DNA from 3 places in the Superficieibacter sp. BNK-5 genome. Region 1 is predicted to be linked to each of the others. Evidence: predicted binding sites of a transcription regulator. Region 1 holds the regulator's gene; each other region holds the start of a gene.

Region 1 (10,114 bases):
ATGACGAGCTGACGCTGGCAGAACTTGCCGCGCTTAATCCGCACAAGATTGTCATTTCCCCCGGTCCCTGTACGCCGGATGAAGCGGGTATTTCGCTGGAAACGATCCGTCGCTATGCGGGCAGATTGCCTATTCTTGGCGTCTGCCTCGGGCATCAGGCCATCGCCCAGGCATTTGGGGCGACCATTGTGCGGGCGGCAAACGTCATGCACGGCAAAACCTCGCCGATCACCCACAACGGCAGCGGTGTATTTCGTGGGCTAAACAATCCGCTGACCGTGACGCGCTATCATTCGCTGGTGATCGATCCGCCGACGCTGCCGGCATGTTTCGAGGTGACTGCCTGGAGTGACACGCAGGAGATTATGGGCATCCGGCATCGGGAGTGGGATCTGGAAGGCGTACAGTTTCATCCGGAGAGTATTCTCAGCGAGCAGGGGCATCAGCTGCTGGCTAATTTCCTGCATCGCTGATTTATAGTTGCCATCGAGTGATTTTTTATGCATATTTTGTGATTATAATATCACATTCATTTCTGTATGAAGAAGGGTGGGCATGACATGGCAACTGAACAACCGGCAATAACGCGCGCAACGTTTGATGAAGTGATCCTGCCGATTTATGCACCGGCGGAATTTATACCGGTCAAAGGTCAGGGCAGCCGGGTGTGGGATCAGCAGGGTAAAGAGTACGTTGATTTCGCGGGTGGGATTGCGGTGACCGCGCTTGGACATTGTCACCCGGTGCTGGTGGAAGCGCTGAAAACCCAGGGCGAGACGCTGTGGCACACCAGTAATGTATTTACCAACGAGCCTGCGCTGCGCCTGGGACGTAAGATTGTCGATGCCACCTTTGCCGAGCGCGTGGTGTTTATGAACTCTGGCACCGAAGCTAACGAGACCGCCTTTAAGCTGGCCCGTCATTATGCCTGCGTGCGTCATAGCCCTTTTAAAACCAAAATCATTGCTTTCCACAATGCCTTCCACGGACGCTCGCTGTTTACCGTTTCCGTTGGCGGACAGCCGAAATACTCTGACGGCTTTGGACCAAAACCGGCAGATATTATTCACGTGCCGTTTAACGATCTGCATGCGGTAAAAGCGGTGATGGACGATCACACCTGCGCCGTGGTCGTTGAGCCAATCCAGGGCGAGGGCGGCGTGACGGCAGCGACGCCGGAATTCCTGCAAGGTCTGCGCGACCTGTGCGATCAACATCAGGCACTACTGGTGTTTGATGAAGTACAGTGCGGGATGGGCCGTACCGGCGATCTGTTTGCCTATATGCACTATGGCGTGACGCCGGATATCCTCACCAGCGCTAAAGCACTCGGCGGCGGTTTTCCGATTAGCGCGATGCTGACTACCCACGAGATTGCCAGCGCCTTCCACGCCGGATCGCACGGTTCGACCTACGGCGGCAACCCGCTGGCCTGCGCCGTGGCGGGCGCGGCGTTTGATATTATCAATACGCCGGAGGTGCTGAACGGTATCGCGACAAAACGTCAGCGGTTCGTTGAACATCTTGAGCAGATTAACGAGAAATACGCGCTATTCAGCGATATTCGCGGGATGGGGTTATTGATCGGTGCTGAGCTGAAGCCGCAATTTAAAGGCCGGGCGCGGGATTTGCTGTACGCTGCCGCAGACGAAGGCGTGATGGTACTTAACGCTGGTCCTGACGTCATGCGCTTCGCCCCGTCGCTGGTGGTGGAGGAGGCCGATATTGACGAAGGGATGCAACGTTTTGCGCAGGCGGTGGGACACATCGTTAACGCTTAACGCCGCTGGACGCTCTGTTGAGCCAAATCCCGTGATGCGGGCGCTGACGCCATGCGACTGAAGAGATAGTATGCATGGTGTTCAGATGCCCGAGTATGCGCTCAAGATGGCGCTCCATGGTGCTTAATGGCCCTTGTGGTGCGCCCTCCGGTGCTTCCAGAATATTTACACTCCCCGCGCTTCCCGACCCTTCCGAATCAAGACGCTGCTGGCAGCGCTGAATGGCAATTTCGCAGGATTGCAGATAACGCTCCGCCAGATCCGGCGTCAGCATATTATGCTCGCGTGCCAGGGTGGTCATCGCGTTAATATGCTCGACGATAAACTGGCTGTGGGTAACCCAGAGCTTCATATCAGCCAGGTACTGCGTATTAAAACCCGGTTCCTGCATCGCCTGGTTCAATGAGTTGAATAGAGTGTTATGCGCCTGATTTACCCGCATCCGCTGATACGCGAGGGTGGGGGCCTGCGGATCGTTGCTTAAAATCAGACGCAGCGCTTCCTGATCCGCTTCCAGCGCACCGTGGGCATTCTGCCGTAGCAGGCCGCTTTGCCACTGTGGCCACAGCCAGACCATCCCCCCGAAGGCGATCAGGCAGCCCAGCGCGGTGTCGATCATCCGCGGCAAAATAAACTGTTCGCCGTTAAGGTTGATAAGCTGGAGGGTATATACGGCGGTGACGGTAAAACCAATCATCGCCCAGCCGTAATTTTTCCGCAGGATCAAATAGCTGATAATCGTAATGCCCAGCATCGCGCACAGCGTAAAACCATCCGGCACCTTAAAGTGCAGGGTCGCGCCCGCAATCACCAGCCCGACCAGCGTGCCCAGCGTCCGGTGCAGGATCCGCACCCGCGTCGCACCATAGCCGTTTTGCGTCACGAACATAATGGTCATTAAGATCCAGTAAGGCTTGGGCAGGTGCAGCACGCTTCCTGCCAGGCTGGCGATGCTGAGCATCACGCTGAGGCGGGCCGACGTGCGCAGCGCGGGAGACTTCAGTGATAAATAGTTTTTGAGTGCCGACCACAAGGGCAGACGACGCTGGCGGTCAGCCATCAAATCGCGCGGATAAAGCGGACGCAGCGTTTTCAGCACGCGGGCGATGCGGCTGAAATGCCATGCGCAAAACTGGCCGACGGGATTATCCGGATTCTGCCGGGCGATCTTCTCCAGCGCGCCAATCTGCTTCTCCATGTTGAAGCGCCCGGAATAGTGGTGATAGAGAATATCGTCGGCCATCACGCGCAGGCGAGCGGCCACGGTTTGCGCATTCCAGCGGATCACCGCTTCCGCGTGGCTTTGCTCCACCAGCTTTTGCACCTCTTCCGGCTGGTGGAGGCTGACGGAGATATGCTCCTGCAAATCCAGCGCCATCTGGAACATCCAGCGCAGCCGTTTGTAATTGTGATGTTTCTTTTCCGACAGCATATACAACTGCTGATAGCACTGGGTGATGAGATCCACCGTCTTTTGCTGACGCGCCAGCAGTGGCGGCAGCGCTTTTTCCGGATCGGCGTGCTGGGTCAGCAGGCTGTATTTGGCCTCGCAGTAGTCCGCCAGCTGACGGTAAAGCAGGCTTAGCGATTCGCGCAACGGCTGTTCGCGCCATAGCCAGAACCAGAACCAGTTGAAAAGGCCATACCAGAGCGTGCCTGTGGCATACAAGAGCATCGGCTCCCATACCGGCACTGAACCGGCCAGGCTGAGAGTAAATATAGCGGCAATTAACGAAGCGGGAAGCAGGCGTGCGTGGAGAGGGCTGATTTCTGCCGTAACGCCGAGTATCAGTGCCAACGCGGTCAGGACCAGCGGTAGCGGCGCATCTTGTGCCAGGAGGATCTGTACGGCCAGGCTACTGCCGGCAAACAGCGAACCGCCAATAATAAGACGTTTAAAAAACCGCTTATGCGGCGTATCAAGACCGGCAATATTGCAGCAGGCGGGAACCAGGGAAAATAACAGACCGTACTGGAGCTGGCCGATAATCAGACCTGTAGCCACGGGCAAACACAACACCAGCGTTTGACGTAGTGCGTAGTTCACTTCCGGGTGATAGATAAGCCTGCGCCACATAGAAGTTTATCGGCGCATTGCAGTGAATGCGCCGGGTGTCGAGCTTAGCGAGTGCCGTAAACGACGATAGTTTTACCGTGCGCGGAGATCAGACTCTGATCTTCCAGCATTTTCAGGATGCGGCCTACCGTTTCACGAGAGCAACCGACGATCTGGCCGATCTCCTGGCGGGTGATTTTGATCTGCATACCGTCCGGGTGGGTCATAGCGTCCGGCTGTTTAGCCAGGTTAAGCAGCGTCTGCGCGATACGACCGGTGACGTCGAGGAAGGCAAGGTTGCCCACTTTTTCAGACGTCACTTGCAAGCGACGCGCCATCTGTGCGGAAAGACGCATCAGGATATCCGGATTCACCTGGATCAACTGACGGAATTTTTTATAGGAAATTTCCGCGACTTCACAGGCGGTTTTTGCACGCACCCAGGCGCTACGTTCCTGGCCCTCTTCGAACAGGCCCAGTTCACCGATAAAATCGCCCTGGTTGAGGTAAGAAAGGATCATCTCTTTCCCTTCCTCATCTTTAATCAGCACTGCCACGGAGCCTTTGACGATGTAATACAGCGTCTCCGCCTTTTCACCCTGGTGAATCAGCGTGCTCTTCGATGGGTACTTATGAATGTGGCAATGAGACAAGAACCATTCGAGAGTCGGGTCTGTTTGTGGTTTGCCAAGCACCATGCGCGGTTATCCTCTGTTATAAGCTATCTCCGGCGGCTAAACGACGTTGCCTCCGGGGTTGCAATCGTTTTCTTCCCTCGGGCGGGAAGCTGACTGTCGGTATGCTCCGCAGCCGTTAATCTGATGTCCTTTGCATCTATGTATGCGCAAAGTCAATATATCACTGTAGCATCCCGTCTGTTTTAGCATAGCTTTTGCCGCCTGTCTCCTGGTGTCTCGCTTCAGCATGACGCAGGTCGCCTTCCGTTGCGAGAATTGTTATGTACGCGTAATCTGTGAAGAAAATGGCGACACTGGAGTGGATGTTATGCAAGCGCGAGTGAAATGGGTAGAGGGGTTAACGTTTCTGGGTGAGTCGGCCTCCGGGCACCAGATTTTGATGGATGGTAACTCCGGTGATAAAGCGCCCAGCCCGATGGAGATGGTGCTGATGGCCGCAGGAGGATGCAGCGCGATTGATGTGGTGTCGATCCTGCAAAAAGGGCGTCAGGCGGTGACAAACTGCGAGGTGAAACTGACGTCTGAACGCCGTGAAGAAGCCCCGCGTTTATTTACCCATATCAATTTGCACTTTATCGTTACCGGCAATGACCTGAAAGATGCGGCGGTAGCCCGGGCAGTCGATCTCTCTGCGGAGAAATATTGTTCAGTGGCGTTGATGCTGGGTAAAGCGGTGAATATTACCCATTCGTATGAGGTGGTTGCAGGGTAGGGTTAACGTCCACCTTGTTATTATGTTGCCCGCGTTTGCGGTATAGCGCGGGCAGCCGCATCGTTGTTATGCCGGGTGGCGGCTTCGCCTTACCCGGCCTACGAAAACCATCAATATCAACACTTTAATCGCAATCCACAGGCCCGCGCAAGCGCAGCGCCGCCGGGCAAAGGGCACGCCGCCAGCCACTCTTTCGCTATTCTATTTTTTTGCCTTCCATCAGCCGTTGCACCAGCGGCAGCATAATCAGTTCCATCGCCAGCCCCATTTTCCCGCCGGGCACCACTAATGTATTGATGTGGGAAATAAACGATCCCTGAAGCATCGCCAGCAGCCACGGGAAATCGATCCCTTCCAGATTGCGAAAATGAATGACGACAAAGCTTTCATCCAGTGACGGGATGCCTTTCGCGGCGAACGGGTTGGAGGTATCGACGGTCGGCACCCGCTGAAAGTTAATATGCGTGCGCGAAAACTGCGGCGTAATGAAGTTGATGTAATCTTCCATTGAGCGCACCACCGAGTCCATCACCGCCTCGCGGGAGTGTCCGCGCTCGCTGGTATCGCGAATTAACTTCTGGATCCATTCGAGGTTAACAATCGGTACTACGCCCACCAGCAAATCGACATGGCGTGCAACATCGTGCTGCGGAGTGACCACGCCGCCGTGCAATCCCTCATAAAACAGGACGTCGGTCGGTTCCGGCAGCGGTTGCCACGGGGTAAACGTGCCCGGCACCTGGTTCCACGGCACGGCTTCGTCATAGGTATGCAGATACTTTCGCGCCTGGCCTGTGCCGGAATGACCATATTCAGTAAACGTATGTTCCAGCAGACCAAAGTCGTTGGCCTCGGGGCCGAAGTAGCTGATATGCCGACCCAGATCGCGCGCCTTGCGGATCGCCATGTCCATTTCCGGGCGGGTATAGCGATGAAAGCTATCCCCTTCAACTTCCGCCGCATGCAGGTTGAGCTGGGAAAAAATCTTACGGAAGGCGAGACTGGTGGTGGTGGTTCCCGCACCGCTGGAACCCGTTACCGCAATCACCGGATGTTTGGCAGACATAGCAACTCCCTGAGTAATCAGTAAATTTAGTCGCGAAACTGCTTGCGAGGCATGATGTTGACCGTCTCATGCAGCTCAGACCACACCAGCACGGCGTCACCCGTTTTAAGCTGATGTTTAACGTCGGCGACTTTTTGCTCGAGCGAACGCTCATGTTCACCATAATCAGTGCCTTCACGCAAGACAAAGCTTTCGATCAGGCTGTCGAGCGTTTCAGGGGCGAGATCCTGCCAGGGAATAATCATATTAGGCTCCGAGGTATGTTGTCAGCCAGTCGGGAATGCGTTTTTCCAGCCACATTTCCGGACGCCGCAGCGTGCCACCCACAAATCCGACGTGCCCGCCATGCTCGGTGAGCTGATACTCTACCTGTGGCGGTAAGGTGTCGGGATCGGGGATAACGTGATGATCCATAAACGGATCGTCTTTAGCATGGATGATCAGCGTCGGTTTGGCGATCTGATTGAGCAACGGCATCGCGCTGCACTGACGATAATAGTCGATAGCGTCGGCAAAACCATGAATACGCGCGGTGATTAAATCATCAAACTCGCGCAGGCGGCGTACCTGCTTTAGCTGGGCCAGTTCAATCGGCAGCGTGCCGGGATACGCCTTCAGTTTCCGGGTCGCATTCCCTTTCAGCAGGTTCAGCAGGTAGCGCTGATAGACGCGGGAAAAGCCTTTCTCCATGTGATAGCTGCACGCTTCCAGCACAAAGGGGGCGGAGACAATCGCTGCCGCGTCAAGCGGTGCGTTACTGCCTTCTTTTGCCAGCAGGCACGCCAGCATGTTGCCCCCCAGCGAGTAACCCACCGCTGCGGTAGGGACATTGCCGAACTCGCGCTTCAGCCAGTGCAAAAACCAGGTGCCGTCCTCGGTTTCTCCCGAATGATAGATACGGTTCAGACGATTTGGCTCACCGCTACAGCCACGGAAATGCATCACCACGCCAAGCCAGCCGCGCGCTTTCGCCGCGTGAATCAGGCCGTGCGCATAGGGGCTATGCAGGCTGCCCTCCAGCCCATGAAAAACCACCAGCCGGGGCTTATGCCTGGCCTGCTGCGGATCTTCGCTCCACGCCAGATCGACGAAATCACCGTCCGGCAGATCGAGACGTTGCCACACCGGCGTGAACTGCACCCGGCGACGCAGCAGGCGCGGCAGCATGGTTTGCAGATGCGGATTGCGCGCCCCCGGCATGGGGTGAAAAGAGTGCATATCGTCTTGTCCGACGAGCGGTTGTTCAGATGAAATTTGAGCCATGACAGAGGATAGTTTAAGGAAATTGCGCCGTACTATAACCCGTAATTATTAGTGCGGTTTATGCATTTAACGTGGTAGTCATTATTCAGCCAGCAAATTGCGGGAAAAAAGATGAATATCCACGCCGGGCTTGCGCCGCCATAATCGGGCTTTACGTGCGCCAGTGGCGATGCTCTCGCCGGTCTCCTCCAGCATACCCGACGCCTCAATACGGCGGATCAGGCTTTTGCGCTGGATCGGCTGGCCGAGAATGATCTCCGTCGCTTCCTGGAGCTGCGCGTGGGTAAAATTTTCAGGCAAACAATAGACGGGCAGCAGCGAATACATAGTCTTCTGCCGCAGGCGATGCAGACCCGCCTGCACAATCGCGGCATGATCAAACGCCAGTTCATAGCGGGGAAGCGCCTGCACCGGGATCCATTTCGCATCGCTGACGGTCTCGATATGCGGCGCACAGTCCACCCATGATATCAGCGCAAACCAGCTTACCGTCAGGCTCCAGCCGCGCGGGTCGCGATCCGGGCCGGAAAAGGTATCGAGTTGTTCCAGCCACGATGGCAGCACCCCCGTTTTTTCCGTCAGCTTGCGCAACGCCGTATCACGTGTGGAGGTATCGCGGGCAATATCAATAAACCCCCCCGGTAATCCCCAGCAGCCCTGTTGCGGCTGGCTGGCTCGCTCCACCAGCAGCACACAAAGTTCGCCCTGATGGAGGGTAAAAAGCACGCTGTCGACCGTTACCAGCGGCGAAGGAAAACGGCTGGCGTCGTAATTTTTCAGGTATTCCGCTTCTGTCGTCATTTGTCGTGGCCGTTCACCGTGGCAGGAAAATCCCAGTTTACCAGCCCGGGCCTGCACAAAACATACGCTTTTTTTATTTCTGTTATCAGGCAATTAACGTTATTTTGCTTTTTGTTCAAAAAATAACTTGCATAATATATGTCTTAGGGACATTATTAAATTGTCACAGGGACATTAATTAATTGAGAGGGCAAGAAAATGGAAAAACGGTTGCAGTTATTCATTGATAATCAAGAGATTGCCTTAACAACCGGCATTTTCCCTGACGGTGCGGTATGGCTGAAGGTGACAGGCAAACTGCCAGAACGCGCGCAGTTGATGCGTGTTCGTGCCGCCGCCATGCGTGATATGAATGATTTCATGTTGCTGGCCCAACTGGTTGACGCCGTGCGCCATGTTACCGATGTGCTGGTCAGCCACCTTGAGCTTCCGTGGCTGCCGTGGGCGCGTCAGGACCGTCATATGGTCGCAGGCGACAGCTTTGCACTGAAGGTTTTTGCCCGTCAACTCAATACCCTGGGTTTCGATAAAGTTAAGGTGCTCGACCCGCACAGCGATGCAGCGGGGGCAGCGATTGATAATTTTGTCGCTATCCCGCAGGAAATTTGTCTGCTGCATAGCCCCACACTGGCACGTCAGTTTCAGCAGCAGGCACTAATGCTGGTCGCCCCGGATGCGGGCGCGTTGAAAAAAATCGACGCGGTTGCCAGAGCGACAGGGGCATCTGAATACGCGGTATTAACGAAAAAGCGCGATGTGGCGAGCGGCAATCTCACCGGTTTCGCGCTGGTTTCCGGTGATGTGAGGGGCAGGGATGTGCTGATTGTTGATGACTTGTGTGATGCCGGAGGGACGTTTATTGGCTCCGCCCAGGTCCTGCGCGATGCAGGCGCTCGCAGCGTCAGCCTGTACGTCACGCACGGTATCTTTTCTAAAGGTGTGGAAAATCTGCTTTCAAACGGTATCGACGCAATTTATACCACCACCTCGTTTACTTCACCCGCGCTTGCGCACCCGAACCTTGAACTGATTGATATCGCTGCTATTTACGGCGCTTAACGGAGAAACATCATGAAAATGAATCCCATTCTGGCTATCGATGGCTACAAAGTTTCGCACCGCGTGCAGTATCCGCAGGGCACCACGAAGGTTTACTCCAACTTTACGCCGCGCAGCGATCGCTTTTTTCAGTCTCCGCTTGCCGATGGCAAGCTGGTATTTTTCGGTTTACAGGGCTTTATGCAGTGGTTCCTGGTCGATCTGTTTAACGATGCCTTTTTCTCCCGTCCGGAAGATGAGGTCGTGAATGAATACAAACAGGTGATGGACAGCTATCTTGGGCGCGACGCGGTGGCGGTGGATCACATTCGTACCCTGCACCGCACAGGTTATCTTCCGCTGCACATTAAAGCGCTGGATGAAGGCAGCAAAGTGCCGATGAAGGTGCCAGTCCTGACGATCACCAACACCCGCGACGATGCGTTCTGGCTGGTGAACTATCTGGAAACGGTGCTCTCCGCAGAGCTGTGGAAAACGTCGACCAATGCCACTATCGCGCACCACTACCGCAAGATTTGCGAAAAATGGGCGGCAAAAACCTGTAGCGATCTTTCGCACCTGGATTTTCAGTGCCACGACTTTTCTTTCCGTGGGATGGCCGGTTTACAGGACACCATGCAGGCGGGCAGCGGCCATCTGCTGAGCTTTAAAGGCACCGACAGCATTCCGTCTATTTTG
Region 2 (10,114 bases), 1.3 Mb from region 1:
CCAGTGAACCCGGCAGGAACGCACGAATACCGTTCAGCTCAACAGTGAAGCCACCTTTAACTTTGCCGTTGATAACACCGACTACAGTTTCAGCTTCTTCGTAAGCTTTTTCCAGCGTGATCCAAGCTTCGTGACGTTTAGCTTTCTCACGGGACAGCAGGGTTTCACCGAAGCCGTCTTCTACTGCATCCAGAGCAACGTCAACTTCGTCACCAACCTGGATTTCCAGCTCGCCCTGGGCGTTTTTGAACTGCTCTGCCGGAATGGCGGACTCAGATTTCAGACCGGCGTCAACCAGTACGACGTCTTTGTCGATAGCAACAACAACACCACGAACGATGGAACCCGGGCGGGTTTCGATTGTTTTTAAGGATTCTTCAAATAGTTGAGCAAAAGATTCAGTCATGTTTAATCTTCAGGTTTCATATTAACGTCCACCTGGCTCCGTGCCGGATGGGGTTGTTTCACATACCCGCTAACACTCCATTGCTGCGGGGGTACTACTAATTCGGACGCATTTAAGCGAGGGCCAACTTTTGGCGCGCGTATTGTAACGCTTTTTCAATCACTTGCTCAATACTTAAACTGGTGGAATCCAGAACTAAAGCATCGGCAGCGGGAACCAGTGGCGCTACAGCGCGATTACGATCGCGATCGTCGCGTTCTTTAATCTCGGCCAAAAGGCGTTCAAAGTTAACACTAAAGCCACTTTCCTGCAACTGTAGCATACGGCGATGCGCGCGTTCTTCCGAGGAAGCATCAAGGAAAATTTTCACCGGCGCTTCGGGGAACACCACGGTGCCCATATCGCGCCCATCGGCAATCAGTCCGGGAGACTCACGGAAGGCACGCTGACGACGTAAAAGCGCTTCGCGCACCCGAGGGAAAGCAGCGACTTGTGATGCCGCACTTGCCACGTCCTGCGTGCGAATTTCGCCACTGACGTCTTCCCCTTCAAGGATCACTTCCAGCGTGCCGTCGGTCGAAACAAAACGCACATCCAGATGCGTGGCCAGCGGCACCAGCGCATCTTCGCAGGCAACATCAACGTGATGGTGCAATGCCGCCAGCGCCAGCACGCGATAGATCGCGCCTGAGTCCAGAAGATGCCACTGCAACGCTTCCGCCATCGCCTTGCATAAGGTGCCTTTACCCGCGCCGCTTGGGCCATCAATGGTAATAACCGGGGCAATTGCCGTCATCTTTTTCTCCTTAAACAGGCATACCGTCAACATAAACGCCGCGCATTATACGCGTGTCTGCGCCTGAGAGTTACCTTTGCATGCAAATTGCAGAATATTGAACGTAAAATGAGAGACGCCTGGCGAATTATAGCGGGTTAAGCGGGCTGGCGTGGTGCCAGCCCGGAAATGACACAGGTTTACTTTTTATCCTGTGCAATGCGATCGCGGATATGCTGCGCGCGTTCCGCTGACGGCGGGTGAGAGTCAAAGAGCGATTTGGTATGACCAGCGTCAAGACTTGCCAGTTTATCAAAGCTGCCGACCAGTCCCTGCGTCTTGATGCCGCGTTTTTTCAACAAATCGTAGGAGAAGTCATCTGCTTCAGACTCTTTAGCGCGGGAGAACTTAGCGTTGATAGCTCCCTCAGCAATATCACCAAGCTGAGATTTAGAGAGCTGAGCGGCAACGCCGCTGGTGGCGGAGATAGCATCACGCGCCGCAACGGTGGCATAAGCGGCTTTCATTTCCTGCAAAGAGTGGCCCAGCGCTACGTGTCCCAGTTCATGTCCCAGAACGGCTTCCACTTCGTTGTCGTTCATCATGTCCATCAGACCGCTATACACGCGGACGCAGCCGTTAGCCATCGCCCACGCGTTCACGTCGCTGGTCATATAAACTTTGTAGTTTACCGGCGTACCGTCAATATTGTTGCCCAGTGCTTTAGCGATTTTCGCCAGGCGTTTGCTGTACTTGCTGGAAGAACCCGCCAGCTGATTCTGGCTGTCCATCTCTTTACAGCCCTGATCGGCGATGGATTTTGCATCGGCATCGCTGAGCGTCACGGCTTTATAGGCTGACATACCCGAGCTGGCAAGCATGTTGCCATCTACACCATTTTTACAGCCGGCCAGCATAAGCGTTGACAGCGTGAGCGCCAGCAATAGCTTTTTATTCTTCATAGTAATCTTCCGTTGATATTTATAACAATCGCCCTAAAACGATAAGAAATTCATCAACAAAAATAGCATTACCCGTAAGAGCAAAAAAGTTTGAAAACGGACATAACAGCGCCGACGACGTGTCGGCGCTCAGGAGGATTTATTGTGGGGTACTGACGCGGGCAAGCTGCTCGAAGTAGTCAGGAAAGGTTTTGGCAGTACATGTCGGATCGAGAATCGTCACCGGCGTATCTGACAGGGCCACCAGCGAGAAACACATCGCCATTCGGTGATCGTTATAAGTGCCGATTTCGGCAAACTGCAGCTGCGCGGGCGGAGTGATACGGATGTAATCCTCGCCCTCTTCCACTTCCGCCCCGACTTTACGCAGTTCGGTCGCCATCGCGAACAGGCGATCGGTCTCTTTCACCCGCCAGTTATAGATGTTGCGCAACGTCGTCGTGCCGCGAGCAAAGAGTGCCGCTGTGGCAATGGTCATCGCCGCATCGGGAATATGGTTCATATCCATATCAATGCCGTGTAATTCACGGTGAGTACAGCTGATGAAATCATCGCCCCAGTCAATCACCGCGCCCATTTTTTCCAGCACGTCGGCAAAGCGAATATCGCCCTGGACACTGTGACGACCGATGCCGGTCACTTTGATCGTGCCGCCTTTTATCGCCGCCGCCGCGAGGAAATACGAGGCAGAGGAGGCATCGCCTTCCACGAGGTACTCACCCGGCGAACGATACGTCTGACCGCCACGCACAACAAAGCGCTGATAGCGTTGGTTTTCTATCTCAACGCCAAAGGTTTCCATCAGGTTCAGGGTGATATCAATGTAGGGTTTCGACACCAGGTCGCCCTTGATGGTGATGGTCGTATCCTGTGCGGCGAGCGGTGCGGTCATCAGTAACGCCGTCAGAAACTGGCTGGAGACGCTGCCGTCCACTTCTACATGACCGCCGGTAAAGCCACCGCGCAGACGCAGCGGTGGATAATTCTCCTGCTCCAGATAAGTAATGTCTGCCCCGCCCTGACGCAGCGCATCGACCAGATGACCAATCGGTCGCTCTTTCATCCGTGGCTCGCCGGTCAGCACAACATTACCATTGCCCAGGCACAGCGCGGCGGCCAGCGGTCGCATAGCGGTGCCCGCATTGCCGAGAAACAGTTCCAGATCGCCGTCAGCCTGTAGCGGGCCAGCATTGCCGATTATTTCGCAACGGGTGCGGTCGGCGGAAAGGGTGTAATGAATGCCTAACGCACTCAGGGCATTCAGCATATGACGGACATCATCACTGTCCAGCAAATTCGTCAGCACCGTGGTGCCCTGGGCTAATGCAGCCAGCAGCAGCGCCCGGTTAGAGACACTTTTTGATCCAGGCAGGTTGATAACACCGTCTACGCGCGCGATGGGTTGTAACGTCAGGGAATCCATGAAGCTTAACTCTCAGAAGCAAAAGCAAAATAAAGCCCCGCAGACAGGCTGCGGGGAAGAATGAAACGGGTAATTAACCGTGGCGACGTTCGAAGTCGGTCATAAAATCGGTCAGCGCTTTGACACCGGCTAACGGCATCGCGTTATAAATTGAGGCGCGCATGCCGCCGACGACGCGGTGTCCTTTCAGCGCATGCAGACCGGCCGCCAGAGACTCTTCAAGGAAGAGTTTATCCAGCGTGCTGTCTGCCAGCTGGAACGGCACATTCATGCGGGAACGGTTAGCTTTTGCCACGTCGTTACGATAGAAATCACTGTGATCGATCGTGCTATACAGCAGATCAGCCTTTTGCTGGTTGATCTTATCCATCGCCTCGACGCCCCCCTGCTCTTTCAGCCATTTGAAGACCAGGCCGGACAAATACCACGCGAAAGTCGGCGGGGTATTAAACATAGAATCATTGTCATTGAGAGTGGTGTAATCAAGAATTGAAGGGCAAGACTGATGCGCTTTACCTAACAGGTCTTCACGCACGATCACCAGCGTCAGCCCTGCCGGGCCGATATTTTTCTGCGCGCCAGCGTAGATCACGCCGAAGCGGCTGACATCCAGCGGACGGGAAAGAATTGTCGAAGAAAAGTCGGCAGCGACCACAATGTCGTTACCAAAATTGGGAGTTTCTTCGATGGCAATGCCATCAATAGTCTCGTTAGGACAGTAGTGCAGATAGGCTGCATTATCGGAAAGCTGCCAGTCGCGCATGGGTTTCACGGCGCGCAGTCCGTCAACCGTCACTTTGCCGTCAATCACGTTTGGCGTACAGTATTTGTTTGCTTCTTTAACTGCGCTCGCCGCCCAGTATCCCGCATCAACATAATCAGCAGTGGTTTTGTCACCCAACAGATTCAGCGGCACGCCAGCGAATTGACCGCGCCCGCCACCGTGGCAGAACAGCACTTTGTAGTTTGAAGGAATGCTCAGCAGCTCGCGAAAATCCTTTTCTGCTTCTTCAGCGACCTGGATAAATTCCTTACCACGGTGGCTGATTTCCATGACCGACGTTCCCAGACCGTGCCAGTCGCACAGTTCCTGTTGCGCCAGTTTAAGCACTGCTTCCGGTATCATTGCCGGACCTGAACTAAAATTGAAGACCTGAGTCATTTCCTCTCACCACGCTGCTTAGATCTACCCACCGCAATGGGTATACGTTATTCCTGTGGATATCGGTTTTACCATTCAGTGACACGTGTCGCAACGGGTAATCAACTGCAGGGTAAAAATGTGTTCTTTATCACACAATATAATCTATCGTATTGACGAATAAAGGCCGACAAAATCGCTGTCAGGTGATCCGCTTTGCCCGGCTGGCTTTTGACCATTCCGGATGCGCGCACCGGGGACAAAGCTGATGGTCACCCGCTTTCATTACATACACCGCGCTGCATTTATTACAGGCGTATTCGCCATCATCGGGTACAGTGGTATACCGCTCAATACCTGCTGGCAGAATTGAAAGCCCCGGTTTCACCTCATCATCAGAATAGTAGTAAACGCTTATCTGACCGTTAGTTTCCATTATTGCCAGTTTGATTTGCCCGAGTTGCTCAACGCTATTGATCCGCAATTCCATAAAAAATTCAAATTCAGTCAGGTTAGCGGCATTCACTTTCTCCCATGCTAACTGCCCCTCCTCAATAAAGATGACGGGTTTACCCTCCAGTAAATCCTCCAGTTTTTCACTGTGCGACATCAGCCACATCACCAGCCGGTACAATACTCCAAGAGTGATAAATACGGTCAGTACCGGTAGCAGAGGCACATCATCGTAAAACGCCACGTCGCCAGCAGCCGAACCCAGCGTCAGGATAATTAACACTTCAAACAGCGACATCTGCCGCACGCCGCGCCGCCCGGTTATCTTAAGAAACAGGAATACCAGTACGAAGGTATACACACTGCGCAGCGCCACTTCCCCAAGGAACTCAAGCGGCACTTTATCCAGCGCCATACGTTGAAGATCAAATGCTTTCATTTTTTTATTCTCAAACAGCACGTTACTATCCATAAGCATAGCCAATACTTTTATTTCCGCGCCGCACGCCGGGAAGATAGCGCCGGTCAGTTAAAACCCGTATCATTGCGCGCTTTGCGTACAATAAAAGTGAATGACATGACCCAAACCTTCATCCCCGGCAAAGACGCCGCTCTGGAAGATTCCATCGCTCGCTTCCAGCAAAAACTGCAGGACCTCGGCTTCGATATTGAAGAAGCTTCCTGGCTGAATCCTGTCCCTAACGTCTGGTCTGTGCATATCCGCGATACAGAATGCGCCCTGTGCTTCACTAACGGAAAAGGCGCCACCAAAAAAGCGGCGCTGGCCTCTGCGCTGGGTGAGTATTTCGAACGTCTGTCAACAAACTACTTCTTCGCCGATTTCTGGCTGGGCGACACCATTGCCAATGGCCCGTTCGTGCATTATCCGAATGAAAAATGGTTCCCGCTGCCGGAAAATGACGAGCTGCCGGAAGGGATCCTCGATGCCCGTCTGCGCGCGTTTTACGATCCGGAAAACGATCTGAGCGCCGGGATGCTGATTGACCTGCAATCCGGTAATGAAGATCGCGGGATCTGCGCCCTGCCTTTCACTCGTCAATCTGACAATCAGACCGTGTATATCCCGATGAACATCATCGGCAACCTGTACGTTTCCAACGGCATGTCTGCGGGTAATACGGCCAATGAAGCGCGCGTCCAGGGGCTGTCGGAAGTTTTTGAGCGTCATATCAAAAACCGTATCATCGCCGAATCGATCAGCCTGCCGGAAATTCCATCCGAAGTGCTGGCCCGATATCCGGGCGTTGTAGAAGCCATTGCGACACTGGAAGCGGAAGGTTTCCCGATTTTCGCCTATGACGGCTCGCTGGGCGGCCACTATCCGGTGATTTGCGTTGTGCTGTTTAATCCGGCAAATGGTACCTGCTTTGCCTCTTTCGGCGCGCATCCTGATTTTGGCGTGGCGCTGGAGCGTACCGTCACTGAACTGTTACAGGGTCGTGGCCTGAAAGATCTCGATGTCTTCACGCCACCAACCTTTGATGATGAAGAAGTGGCCGAGCATACCAATCTGGAAACCCACTTCATTGACTCCAGCGGCCTTATCTCCTGGGACCTGTTCAAGCAGGACGCTGATTATCCGTTTGTGGACTGGAGCTTTGCTGGCACCACTGAAGAAGAGTTCGCGACCCTGATGGCTATCTTCAGGAAAGAAGACAAAGAGGTCTACATCGCCGATTACGAACACCTCAGCGTCTACGCCTGCCGCATTATCGTACCGGGCATGTCCGATATCTATCCGGCTGAAGATTTATGGATGGCGAACAACAGCATGGGCAGCCATCTGCGCGACACGATTCTGGCGCTGCCGGACAGCAACTGGGACAAAGAAGATTATCTCAACCTGATCGCCCAGCTTGATGAAGAAGGTCATGACGATTTTACCCGCGTGCGCGAATTGTTGGGCCTGGCGACAGGCAGCAATAACGGCTGGTATACGTTGCGTATTGGCGAGCTTAAAGCGATGCTGGCGCTGGCCGGTGGCGACACCGAGCAGGCGCTGATCTGGACCGAATGGACCATGGAATTTAACGCCTCTGTTTTCAGCGCCGAGCGGGCTAACTACTATCGTTGCCTGCAAACCCTGCTGCTGCTGACCCAGGAAGATGAACGCGAGCCGTTGCAGTACCTGAACGCCTTTGTACGGATGTACGGTGCCGATGCGGTAGAAGCCGCCAGCGCCGCCTTAAGCGGTGAGTCTGCATTCTACGGTTTGCAGGCGGTTGACAGTGACCTGACCGCCTTCCCGGCTCATCAGTCACTGTTAAAAGCCTATGAGAAGCTACAGAGAGCGAAAGCGGCTTTCTGGTCACACCAGGGCTAAATAACCGCGCAAACCATAGGCTTACAACTGAGTCTGCGTTATATTACGGAGCGCATTTACCGCTCCGTTTTTTTATATTTTGCGTATTAACCTGAAAATGTAATGTTAAAGTTAAATGTGAGTAAATTTTATTAAGTTTATCTTTTCCTTAATGTAACTTTATATAGTAAATACTCCATTTTAATTAACCGCTCACTGATGAGGCCATAAAAAAATTCAACACAATTTATAATTTTTAAAATTTATTTTTATTCAGATAATCAATACTTTACCCCTAAATAGCTGTAAAACCATACACTATGAAGGCCTATAAGCCAGGCGAGATATGATCTACATCAAATTCTCTTCTATAATGCTTTGTTAGTATCTCGTCGCCGACTTAATAAAGAGAGAGTTAGTGTGAAAGCTGACAACCCTTTTGATCTAATACTTCCTGCAGCAATGGCCAAAGTGGCTGAAGAAGCGGGTGTCTACAAAGCAACGAAACAACCGATGACCACGTTTTTCCTGGCAATTACTGCGGGCGTGTTTATCTCCATTGCTTTTGTTTTCTACATTACTGCCACCACAGGTACCGCCTCCATGCCGTTTGGTATGGCGAAACTGGTAGGCGGCATCTGCTTTTCACTGGGCCTGATTCTTTGCGTTATCTGCGGAGCTGATCTGTTTACGTCAACGGTACTGATTGTGGTGGCGAAAGCCAGCGGTCGTATCACCTGGGGTCAACTGGGTCGCAATTGGCTGAACGTTTACGTCGGCAACCTGATCGGTGCACTGCTGTTTGTACTTTTGATGTGGCTTTCTGGCGAGTACATGACCGCCAACGGTGGCTGGGGGCTTAACGTCCTGCAAACCGCCGACCACAAAATGCATCATACCTTTGTTGAGGCCGTCTGCCTCGGCATTCTGGCAAACCTGATGGTCTGTCTTGCCGTCTGGATGAGCTACTCGGGTCGTAGCCTGACAGATAAAGCGCTCATCATGATTTTGCCGGTCGCTATGTTCGTTGCCAGCGGCTTTGAGCACAGCATCGCGAATATGTTTATGATCCCAATGGGTATCGTAATACGTCATTTCGCCAGCCCGGAATTCTGGACCGCGGTCGGTTCCTCTCCGGACAATTTTTCTCACCTGACTATTATGAACTTTATCACTGATAACCTGATCCCCGTGACTATCGGGAATATTATCGGCGGCGGTTTGTTAGTTGGGTTGACATACTGGGTCATTTACCTGCGTGGTAACGATCATCATTAATGATTGTTCCAGGCGTAAATAAAAAGTCCACTTAAGAAGGTAGGTATTACAATGTCCGAGCTTAATGAAAAGTTAGCCACAGCCTGGGAAGGTTTTGCGAAAGGTGACTGGCAGAATGAAGTAAACGTCCGTGACTTCATCCAGAAAAACTACACTCCTTACGAGGGTGACGAGTCTTTCCTGGCTGGCGCAACTGAAGCTACCACCAAGCTGTGGGACAGCGTAATGGAAGGCGTAAAACAGGAAAACCGTACTCACGCGCCTGTTGATTTCGACACTTCTGTTGCCTCCACTATTACCTCTCACGACGCTGGTTACATCAACAAACAGCTTGAGAAAATCGTTGGTCTGCAAACCGAAGCGCCGCTGAAACGTGCGATTATCCCGTTCGGCGGCATCAAAATGGTTGAAGGTTCTTGCAAAGCGTACAACCGCGAGCTGGACCCATCACTGAAAAAAATCTTTACTGAATATCGTAAAACCCACAACCAGGGCGTTTTCGATGTTTATACCAAAGACATTCTGAACTGCCGTAAATCCGGTGTTCTGACTGGTCTGCCGGATGCCTATGGCCGTGGCCGTATCATCGGTGACTACCGTCGCGTTGCGCTGTACGGTATCGACTTCCTGATGAAAGACAAATACGCACAGTTCCTGTCTCTGCAATCTGACATGGAAAACGGCGTAAACCTGGAAGCCACCATCCGTCTGCGTGAAGAAATCGCTGACCAGCATCGCGCTCTGGGTCAGATCAAAGAAATGGCAGCAAAATATGGCTGCGACATCTCTGGTCCGGCTACCTCTGCTCAGGAAGCTATTCAGTGGACCTACTTCGGCTACCTGGCCGCTGTTAAGTCTCAGAACGGCGCAGCAATGTCCTTCGGTCGTACCGCGACCTTCCTGGACGTGTTCATTGAACGTGACCTGAAAGCAGGCAAAATCACCGAGCAAGAAGCGCAGGAAATGGTTGACCACCTGGTCATGAAACTGCGTATGGTTCGCTTCCTGCGTACCCCGGAATATGATGAACTGTTCTCTGGTGACCCGATCTGGGCAACAGAATCCATCGCCGGTATGGGCGTAGATGGCCGTACTCTGGTAACCAAAAACAGCTTCCGTTTCCTGAACACCCTGTACACCATGGGGCCGTCTCCGGAACCGAACATCACTATCCTGTGGTCTGAAAAACTGCCGCTGAACTTCAAAAAATATGCGGCTAAAGTTTCCATCGATACCTCTTCTCTGCAATATGAGAACGATGATCTGATGCGTCCTGACTTTAACAACGATGACTATGCTATCGCGTGCTGCGTAAGCCCGATGATCGTTGGTAAACAAATGCAGTTCTTCGGT
Region 3 (10,114 bases), 1.9 Mb from region 1:
CAGCGATTGTGCGGATGTCGATATCGCCGTCATTACCGTCTCTGGCGGCGCACTGAAACCAGGACAGACGCGTCTCGATGAGCTGACTAATACGGCAAAAATTGTGAAAAGTATCGTCCCGCAAATGATGGCAGGCGGCTTTAACGGTATCTTTCTTATCGCCACCAATCCCTGCGATATCATTACCTGGCAGGTTTGGAAACTTTCCGGCCTGCCGAGAAGTCAGGTGATCGGGACCGGCGTCTGGCTGGATACCACCCGCTTACGCCGTACGCTGGCACAGCACCTCGATATTGGCGCACAGAGTATTGATGCCTTTATTCTCGGTGAGCATGGCGATACTCAGTTCCCGGTCTGGTCACACTCTTCCGTGTATGGTTCACCGATTAGCGACGTTTATCAGCGGCATACCGGCAAAACGCTCGACCGGAGGATACTGGCAGAGAAAGTCCGTAAACTGGGTTTCGAAATTTATGCCGGTAAAGGCTGTACGGAATACGGCATCGCCGGGACCATTGCTGAAATTTGTCGCAATATCTTTACCGGTAGCCATCGTGCGCTGGCGATATCCTGCATTCTGGACGGCGAGTATGGGGTAAGCGATGTCGCGATTGGCGTGCCGGCTGTGCTGGCGCAAAACGGCGTACAGCAGATTATTGAGTTACATCTTGCCGACGATGAGCTGGAAAAATTCCGCCACTCGGCCAGCGTGATTAAAGCGAATATCGCCCGCCTGCCGTGAAAATCATCGGGTTATTCTGCAATCGTAAGCCGGGGGGCAATCCCGGCTAACTGCCTGCGCGCCATCTCATCAAGGTGTTGATCGGTCACGATATCGGTCAGAGAATCCAGGTGCGCGATGTTAAACAACGACCACGCGCCATATTTCGAGCTGTCCGCCAGCAGCACTTTTCGCCGGGCATTGGCAATGAGATCGCGTTTGAGCGCCGCCTTCTCTTCCGTGGGCGAGGTCACGCCTTTCTCCAGATCCCAGCCGTTACAACTGACAAAGGCAACGTCCGGCCAGATATTTTGCAGTAGTTTACGCCCATGGTCGCCAATGCAGGACTGGCTGGTATCATCAATACGCCCGCCGATAATCGTCACTTCAATTTGTTTAAATTCAGACAGAAAAAGGGCGATGTGCAGATCGCTGGTGATTACCCGTAACGGTAAATGGGTGATTTGACGTGCCAGTTCAATCATCGTGGTTCCGGCATCCAGCACTACGGAATCTCCCGCCCTGATAAACGCCGCAGCCGTACTGGCGATAGAATGTTTTTCAGCGAGATTTCGCTGGGATTTTTCAAGCGTGGTCGGCTGTGCAGGGATAAATCGGTTAAGCGTCACGCCGCCGTGCGTGCGGCTGATAACGCCTTCCTGATCGAGTTTAATCAGATCGCGACGAATGGTAGCCGGAGACGCGGAGGTCGCCGCCACCAGCTGATCGACCGTGACCAGATTATGGCCTTTCAGGTAGTCCATAATTTGCTCTAACCGATTATATCCCTTCATGTTATTCCCTGGCGATTTTCATGGCTAACTGGATTGAGATCGCCATGCTCTCAGACTTGGCTTTACCTGTCCAGGCAATATCGAATGCCGTACCGTGGTCTGCCGACGTTCGAATAAACGGCAGTCCGGCAGTGATATTCACGCCATCATAAAAGCCTAGTAATTTTAAGGGGATATGCCCCTGATCGTGATACATCGCCACGACCATATCGTACATTCCTTCATTGCATTGCATAAAGACTGTATCCGGCGGGCACGGGCCGGTAACGTTTATCCCCTGCGCTTTGATGCTTTCAATGGCGGGCGTCAGAATACGGACCTCTTCATCGCCAAACAGACCATTTTCTCCGGCATGGGGATTGACGCCAGCCACCGCAATACGCGGCTGGGTGAACCCTACGCGCCGAAGAAATTTATCGGCCACATTGATTACAGTCTTCACGCGCTCCTGGCTGAGCGTATCCAGGAACTTACGTAGCGAGATATGCGTCGTGATATGGATCACTTTGAGTGTGTCGGTATAGAGCACCATCGCATAATCTTTACTATTGGTGAGATGAGCCAGCAGTTCGGTATGCCCTGGATAGTGATGCCCGGCGAGATGTAATGCCTCTTTATTCAGGGGGGCAGTGGCAATGGCGCTCACTTCACCCCCTAGGGCCAGCGCGGTGGCACGTTTTACGCAGCGATACGCCAGATCCCCTGCCTGTACCTGAACCCGGCCTGGCTGTAACCCGTCGGGATCGGCCAGCTGTTCATCCAGCACGTTGATGACCCTTGGCGCAAAACGGGCCTGAGAGACCTGGCTGATGATCCGTAATTCGGCGCTGCCGGTGATATTCATCGCCAGAATACGTCGCAGAAGTTGCGCGCAGCCAATCACCACCACCGGTGCGCCAGACAGCTCGCCTTCCGTTAAAGATTTAATAATAATTTCTGGTCCAATACCCGCCGGGTCACCCATCGTTACCGCAATAATGTTAGTCACTCAGTTTCTCCTCAATAAAATGCAAAATGTTCAGTAGCGTGGTTTCATCACCAAAACCTCCCGCCTTGGTCATCACCCGACAGGGCAGATCACAACCGGTAAATTGTCCCCAGGGCACACACCCCGCCAGACGCCCCTGAATGCGAAAGCCCGTCGCACCGTGTGCTCGCGCCACCGCGATAGCGACATCGCCGCCGGAAAGATAGAGACCGCCAGGGACCTGACCTTGAGTGATCTCCCGGGTCAGCGTCCCCAGAAAGGTACAGATTCGCGCCCCCAGTTCGGCACGGGTCATATTGAGATCGGCACATAACACGCCGACGTATTCTCGTGAATCAGCATCAACGCTGGTTTGAATAATGCAGTGATGATTGTTCTGTAATGCCGCGATGGCCTGCCGTGCGACGTCATGGATATCGCCCCGTATCGCATCCTGAGGGGTGATCACCAGTCGCACCATTCCCGGATGATCCGCCAGCCGTGCAATCTGTTTTTGCGCGATTTCGCTCATTGAACCGACGACGGCCAGCAAATTGCCTGTTACGGGTGTACGCAGGTTACGAACCAGCGCATCGCATAACCCTCCCGAGCCGATCAACAAAGGGCGTAACCTGTAGCCGCTGACCGCACGGACAATAGCATCGAGGTCACTGTCGGTTTCCGCATCCACCACCAGCAAATGACGCGAATGTGCTGCTACGGTGTGACTGGCGAGCCAGTCGGTAAGATCGCTGGCCGTCAGCAGCGTGCACGTTATTTCGCTCTGTAAATGCACCAGAGCGGTAAGGTCTGAGGTTACCACCGGCGTTTTCGGATCGGTGGCAAACTCGGTTTCTGCGACGGGGACACCGCTGACCAGGCACTGCCCGCGTCGGGTAATACGACCGGCAGCAGGATAAGCAGGTGTCAGGATCGCCAGAGATGTACCGATGGCGTTCATCATGGCATCAATCTCTGCCCCGATATTGCCACGCAGGGTGGAGTCAATCTTTTTGACATTCCAGTCCGCGTGAAACGTATTCAGCACGCGGTGAAGCAGCGAGGTGATCCGGCGTGCGGCCTCGTCAGGCGCTAATGCCCTGCTATCGCTATTAACGATAAGTACCTGCGCGTCGGTGGCGTCAGGAGCGGCGAAGACCACCTCTACCGTTGCCCCCGCCTCTGCCAGACTGACCCCCGCATCATTAGCCCCTGTAAAGTCATCCGCCAGCACCAGAACGTTGGTCGTGAAAGAACGCATCAGCTCCCCTTACTCTTATTTATGCTCGTTATGATTATATTCAATCACATTTGATTAAATGTGAGCAAGATCAATTTATTTAATTTGCCTGTGACGCTAAAATCTTCGGCACGTCGTCGCTGTGATGAAACAAAGTGATTGACTTCAATCACCCGCATCAAAACAGGAGAAAAGCTTTGCTTACCATTAACAGTACATTAATCAGCGGTGCAGGCGCATTTAACGCGCTTGAACCGTTGCTGGAAGGAAAACAGAGGGTTTTGCTGATCACCGATAGCAACATTGTCAGGCTGGAGGCAGCCCAACGCATTAACGCCCTCCTGCATGAAAAGCATCGCCAGGTGCAGGTCATTGACAACGTTCCTGCGGAGCCCAGCCAGCATGATGTTATTGCCCTTCTTGCCTCACTTGAAAATAAGCACATCGATATTGTGGTGGGGATTGGCGGCGGCAGCGTTCTGGATGTAGCCAAACTGTTTTCGGTGCTTTGCCACCCTGATGAACACACTATTGAAGCGCTACTTGCTGGGGAGAAGCCACAACAGCGCATATGCTCTCTGCTCATCCCAACAACGGCGGGGACCGGCTCAGAAGCCACGCCGAATGCGATTCTGGCGATCCCTGAACAGGACACGAAGGTCGGGATCATCTCTCCGGTTCTGCTGCCGGATTATGTGGCGCTCATCCCGGAGTTGACGACCAGCATGCCTTCGCATATCGCCGCTTCTACCGGCATTGATGCGTTATGTCATTTGCTTGAATGCTTCACGGCTACCGTGGCGAATCCGGTGAGTGATAATGCGGCACTTACCGGTCTGGCTAAACTCCTGCGCTATCTGGAAACGTCCGTTAATGAGCCGGGCAACCTGACGGCGAAACTGGAAATGCTGTGGGCCTCCTATTACGGCGGCGTCTCAATTACCCATGCGGGTACGCACCTGGTCCATGCGCATTCCTATCCGCTGGGGGGTAAATACCACCTGCCGCACGGGGTGGCGAATGCGATCCTGCTCGCACCCTGCATGAGCGTGGTTCGTGCGTATGCAGTCGATAAATTTGCACAGGTCTGGGATTTACTCCCCCGCGCTGACCGGACGCTCTCTGCGGAAGAAAAATCTTTTGCACTGGTGGACTATCTGGCCGCGCTCGTGAAACGCCTCGGTCTGCCAGACAATCTCGAAGCCCTGGGGGTCCCCCGTAACGACATTCCGGCGCTGAGTGACGCCGCGCTTAATGTCAAACGTCTGATGAATAACGCCCCCTGTTCAGTTACCCATGCGGAGGTCCAGGCCATTTATCAACGTCTGTTTCCCGCGACTTAACCTTGAGGAGAGAATAATGAATAAGAAAATTGAAGGTGTTTTGACCGCTATTGTCACCCCCTTTGATGGTGATGGTGCAGTGAATCCCCCGGCGCTACGTCAGCAGGTAAACAGGCAGCTTGATGCCGGGAATGGCATTTTCTGCGGCGGCACCAACGGTGAGTTTTTTGTTCTCAATGAGCGAGAAAAAGTGACCGTTGCCGAAACCTGTGTTGATGAGGTTGCAGGCCGCGCCAGCGTGGTTGCCCATATTGGTGAAATCTCTACTCGTGAGACCATTCGCCTGGGTAAACAGATTGCAAAACTGGGCGTGGATGCCGTCTCGGTGATCACTCCCTGGTTCGTGCCGTTAAAACAGGACGAGTTGATCGCTCACTACACCGACGTGGCTGATGCCCTCAGCGTCCCGATCTTTTTATATAACATCCCGGCACGTACCGGAAACACCCTTGAGCCACAAACGGTGCGCACTCTCGCCAGCCATCCCAATATTATTGGTATTAAGGACAGCGCGGGCAGTTATGAAAGCCTGAGCAACTTTCTGGATGCGGTAAAAGATATTGATGGTTTTGATGTGTTGAATGGACCGGACTCATTAATACATCAGGGATTCGTTGACGGCTGTTCTGCCTGTATTTCCGGGCTGGCAAACGTCGCGCCAGGCGAAATTAATGCTATCTGGTCACGTTTTAAAGCGGGCGATGTTGCTGGTTCACATCAGGCACAGGAAAGCGTTACGGGGCTACGCACCGAACTGTATAAAGTGGCTTTTTCGCCCGCTGCGGTGAAAAAAGCGCTACAGCTTATGGGACATGATGTAGGCAATAGTCGCTATGCGGTGCATTTTAGCACCACTCAACTTGAGCAGATTAAGCAAATTGTTCATCGCTGGCTGTAGTAATTAAACCCTGTAGCGGCATATCCGGCCGCTATAACCAGAGGATCGAATTATGAAAGTTATTTGTACTTCACCTTCATTCGCTAAATATGACGCACGTCCGCTGGCCACCTTGCAGGATGCCGATCTGGAGCTAATTTGCTTACCTGCCGATGCCACGTTGAGTATGCTTCAGCCACATCTGGCCGATGCCGTTGCCATGATAGTGGCATTTACAGAAATCAATGATGCCATGCTTGCATTTGCTCCCCAGCTCAAAATCGTATGTAAGCACGGCGTTGGCGTGGACAATATCGATCTTGACGCCACACACAAGCGCGGCATCTATGTGACTAACGTACCGAATGCCAATAAACATGCCGTCGCTGATTTTGCGTTTTCACTGGTACTGGGTTGCGCCAGACAACTGACTCAGGCGGTACAGGAAACTCGTGCGGGCCACTGGCCTCGGATTTTTGCCACCGATGTCTATGGTAAGACGATTGGCATCGTTGGATTAGGCAACATTGGTAAACAAGTCGCTTTGCGTGCGCGCGGGTTTAACATGCGCATTCTGGCGTGTGACGCCTGGCAGGATACCGAATTCGCGCAGGAAAATAATATTGAATATGTGTCGCTGGATACCCTTTGCGAGGCCAGCGATTTCATAACGCTACATACCCCGTTAACCGCAGAGACCAAAGATTTATTCGATATGGCCCGGTTACAAAGTCTGAAGAAGAGCGCCTTTTTAATCAATGTATCGCGGGGCGGCGTTGTCAATGAAGAGGCGCTTTATCAGGCGCTCACCACCCATGTTATCGCGGGTGCGGCATGTGATGTTTTTATGCAGGAGCCCTGCGAGAACCATCCGTTATTTTCCCTGGCTAATTTTTTGCCCACAGCCCATATTGCGGGTTATACCGACGGAGCGATAAGTAACATTAGTGAGCTCTGCGTCAATAATATTATTAGCTGCATCATTCACAAGCAGCGACCCGTTAATATCATGAACTCACTATAAAATAATGGCGGACCTCTTTTATTACTGCCCTACAACAACGAACCTCTACTTATGAGCCAGATATATGAATAATATAACTGATAAAACACGTATTCGCTGGTGGATCGCCGGGTTAATGTGGCTTGCTATTGCCATCAATTATATCGACCGTACGGTATTATCTGCCGCTGCCCCACATCTTATAGATGAACTGTCTCTGGACCCCGAAATGATGGGGTTTATTATGGCTGCGTTCTTCTGGTCTTATTCATTATTGCAAATCCCTGCCGGGTGGTTTGCCGATCGCTTTGGGCAGAAAAAAGGGCTTGGGCTGGCGGTAGCCTGGTGGTCTATCGCGACATCAATGATGGGTCTGGCGACCGGGTTTAAATCACTGCTGGCGCTGCGTCTTGCGCTGGGCGTGGGTGAAGCCGCTGCCTATCCCAGTAATGCGGGTATCGCTGCACGCTGGTTCCCGGACAGGGAGCGCGCAACCGTTTCTGGTCTGTTCGATAGCGCCTCTAAGTTTGGCGGTGCTATTGCTATGCCACTGATCGTCTGGATGATCTATCAGTTTGACTGGCGACTCACTTTTTTAATCATCGGTAGCGTCGGGCTCCTGTGGGTTATTGCATGGTATTTTATTTATGCGGAAAATCCTGAAGATCATAAAAAAATCAGTCAGGCTGAAATTAACCATATTCGTGGTGGGCAACGCCAGAAGCATGGTGATAAATCAGTATTACCTATGCGCTGGTACAAATTATTGCGTTATCGGAATATTTGGGCAATGTGTATTGGTTTCTTCACCATTAACTATACTTCATACTTTTTTATTACCTGGCTACCCACTTACCTGGTTAAAGATAAGGGAATGGATTTCATAAAAATGGGGATGGTCGCCGCCCTGCCGTTGTTATGTGGCATGGTAATTGAAGTTCTGGCGGGTTGGGCATCCGACCGTATTGTTCATAAACGACTCCTCTCGCTGACCGCCACACGTAAATTGTTTTTGACGCTCGGTTTAGTGATGGCGCTATGTATTGGATTTGCCCCTTTCACCGACTCGGTATTTATGACGGTATTTTTGCTCTGCGTGGCAAAATCAGGAACGACCGTAGCCGCTTCTCAGGTCTGGGCCTTACCGGGTGATGTTGCGCCCAAAAACAGTGTTTCCATCGTGGCAGGTTTACAAAATACCGTGTCAAACATGGGCGGTGCAGTAGGACCGATTATTACCGGTGCCATCGTGGCGGCAACGGGATCGTTTACCTGGGCATTGGTGTTCTCAGCCGTACTGGTGGTAGTGGGGATCCTGAACTATCTCTTCTTAATGGGTAAGGTCGAGCCAATTGTTGTAGATGCTCCAAAAACAGCTGATTTAGCAACCGTTCAACAACATTAGTCATTATAGCCCGGCGTCGCTGCCGGGCCGCTTTTTTAATCGAGCATCAACTTGCCCACGATATAGGTTTTCGCCTGCCCGCTCATCAATACCCGGTCGCCTTTCAACTCGCAGCGAATATCTCCACCACGGGCTGACACCTGACGGGCAAACATGCGGTTTTTACCCAACTTTTGCGCCCAGTAAGGGATCAACATCGTATGGGCCGAACCGGTCACCGGATCTTCCCATACCGCTTCGCCTGGTGAGAAAAAGCGGCTGACAAAATCATATCCCTCCCCGCCTGGCGCGGTGATGGTGACTTTATGCTCGCCCGGCACCATTGCGGCGATATCAGGCTTAACCGCTTCAACCTGCTGGCGATCTGCCAGTTCAATCAGCCATGCCCGGCCTTTATGCGCCGCCTGATATGACGCAATACCTAACGCGCGCAGCAAGGCAGCTGGCGGTGTTTGCGGTTCGGTACGATCCACCGGAAAATCCAGAGTCAGCCAGTCATCATTACGACTGACCGTCAGCTTGCCAGAGGCAGTATCAAAAATAATGGCTGGTCGGGTATAGCCCCGATGATTGAAAATTACATGTGCCGCCGCAAGCGTAGCATGGCCGCATAAATTGACTTCGTTACGGGTAGTGAACCAGCGCAGGGAAAATCCGTCATTATGTGGAACGAAAAACGCGGTCTCAGACTGATTATGTTGCCGCGCCATGTTAAGCATGATCTCATCCGGCAACCAGTCTGTCAGCGGGCAGACGGCGGCGGCATTACCGCCGAAAGTGCGTTCACTGAACGCATCGACCATATAATAATCAATTAACCGCATGATCTTTCCTCTTGTTGTTATCTCGCTACTACGCTGACATGACGTCCATGGGTTACGCCAGCGTTAATACAAACTATAACGAATCTTTAATTTTCGACCGGTTAAATTGAGATCTGGGTCACAAAATGGTTGTATTTGCGCCAGCGATAGTTTTAAGATCATCTCCTCTTCTTCTGTACAACCAACCCAGATTATCTCTATGACAACGAATACTGTTTCACGCAAAGTCGCGTGGCTGCGGGTGGTTACGCTTGCCATTGCAGCGTTCATCTTTAATACCACTGAATTCGTACCGGTGGGTTTGCTGTCCGATATTGCGCAGAGCTTCGGCATGGAAACCGCGCAGGTCGGTATTATGCTGACGATCTACGCCTGGGTGGTTGCCCTGATGTCACTGCCGTTTATGCTGCTGACCAGCCAGATGGAGCGACGTAAATTGCTTATTGGCTTGTTCGTCCTGTTCATCGCCAGCCATGTTTTGTCTTTTCTTGCCTGGAACTTCACCACCCTGATTATTAGTCGTATCGGCATTGCGTTTGCACACGCGGTATTCTGGTCGATTACCGCCTCGCTTGCCATTCGCCTCGCCCCGCCAGGGAAGCGGGCGCAGGCATTGAGTCTGATTGCTACCGGGACCGCGCTGGCAATGGTGTTGGGTATTCCGATTGGCCGCATAGTAGGCCAGTACTTTGGCTGGCGTACCACTTTCTTTGCCATCGGTACCGGCGCACTGATTACTCTGCTGTGCCTGATTAAACTGCTGCCGAAACTACCTAGCGAGCATTCAGGTTCTCTTAAAAGCCTGCCGCTGCTGTTCCGTCGCCCGGCGCTGATGAGCATCTATCTTTTAACGGTGGTGGTCGTGACAGCACACTATACGGCGTACAGCTACATTGAGCCTTTTGTGCAAACGGTCGCCGGCCTGAGTGGTAATTTTGCG

The links. The regulator CRP, encoded in region 1, controls carbon source genes, mostly activating them, when cyclic AMP is high. The targets are predictions, from matches to a motif close to ATGTGANNNNNNTCACAT.
Region 2: focA (formate transporter FocA) is a predicted target of CRP. The motif match lies at 7,828-7,845, and genes of this name have one in related genera.
Region 3: ACMGGS_RS17755 (iron-containing alcohol dehydrogenase) is a predicted target of CRP. The motif match lies at 3,802-3,819, and genes of this name have one in related genera.

What each region holds. Positions count from the first base shown of each region.
Region 1 is NZ_CP179893.1:1,824,483-1,834,596, forward strand. Features, by position in the region: gene pabA (aminodeoxychorismate synthase component 2) at 1-473, shown strand, start outside; gene argD (bifunctional acetylornithine/succinyldiaminopimelate transaminase) at 561-1,781, shown strand; gene ACMGGS_RS08690 (YccS/YhfK family putative transporter) at 1,771-3,858, opposite strand; gene crp (cAMP-activated global transcriptional regulator CRP) at 3,903-4,535, opposite strand; gene ACMGGS_RS08700 (OsmC family protein) at 4,843-5,247, shown strand; gene ACMGGS_RS08705 (phosphoribulokinase) at 5,444-6,313, opposite strand; gene ACMGGS_RS08710 (YheU family protein) at 6,340-6,558, opposite strand; gene ACMGGS_RS08715 (hydrolase) at 6,560-7,576, opposite strand; gene ACMGGS_RS08720 (NUDIX hydrolase) at 7,658-8,377, opposite strand; gene prs (ribose-phosphate diphosphokinase) at 8,576-9,436, shown strand; gene ACMGGS_RS08730 (nicotinate phosphoribosyltransferase) at 9,449-10,114, shown strand, end outside.
Region 2 is NZ_CP179893.1:3,162,363-3,172,476, reverse strand. Features, by position in the region: gene rpsA (30S ribosomal protein S1) at 1-406, opposite strand, end outside; gene cmk ((d)CMP kinase) at 519-1,202, opposite strand; gene ACMGGS_RS15180 (M48 family metallopeptidase) at 1,382-2,143, opposite strand; gene aroA (3-phosphoshikimate 1-carboxyvinyltransferase) at 2,283-3,566, opposite strand; gene serC (3-phosphoserine/phosphohydroxythreonine transaminase) at 3,640-4,728, opposite strand; gene ACMGGS_RS15165 (DUF421 domain-containing protein) at 4,910-5,599, opposite strand; gene ycaO (30S ribosomal protein S12 methylthiotransferase accessory factor YcaO) at 5,738-7,504, shown strand; gene focA (formate transporter FocA) at 7,904-8,761, shown strand; gene pflB (formate C-acetyltransferase) at 8,813-10,114, shown strand, end outside.
Region 3 is NZ_CP179893.1:3,713,719-3,723,832, forward strand. Features, by position in the region: gene ACMGGS_RS17735 (L-lactate dehydrogenase) at 1-742, shown strand, start outside; gene ACMGGS_RS17740 (DeoR/GlpR family DNA-binding transcription regulator) at 754-1,515, opposite strand; gene ACMGGS_RS17745 (D-threonate 4-phosphate dehydrogenase) at 1,517-2,503, opposite strand; gene dtnK (D-threonate kinase) at 2,496-3,743, opposite strand; gene ACMGGS_RS17755 (iron-containing alcohol dehydrogenase) at 3,920-5,065, shown strand; gene ACMGGS_RS17760 (dihydrodipicolinate synthase family protein) at 5,082-5,963, shown strand; gene ACMGGS_RS17765 (phosphoglycerate dehydrogenase) at 6,016-6,966, shown strand; gene ACMGGS_RS17770 (MFS transporter) at 7,031-8,350, shown strand; gene ACMGGS_RS17775 (PhzF family phenazine biosynthesis protein) at 8,386-9,174, opposite strand; gene ACMGGS_RS17780 (sugar transporter) at 9,374-10,114, shown strand, end outside.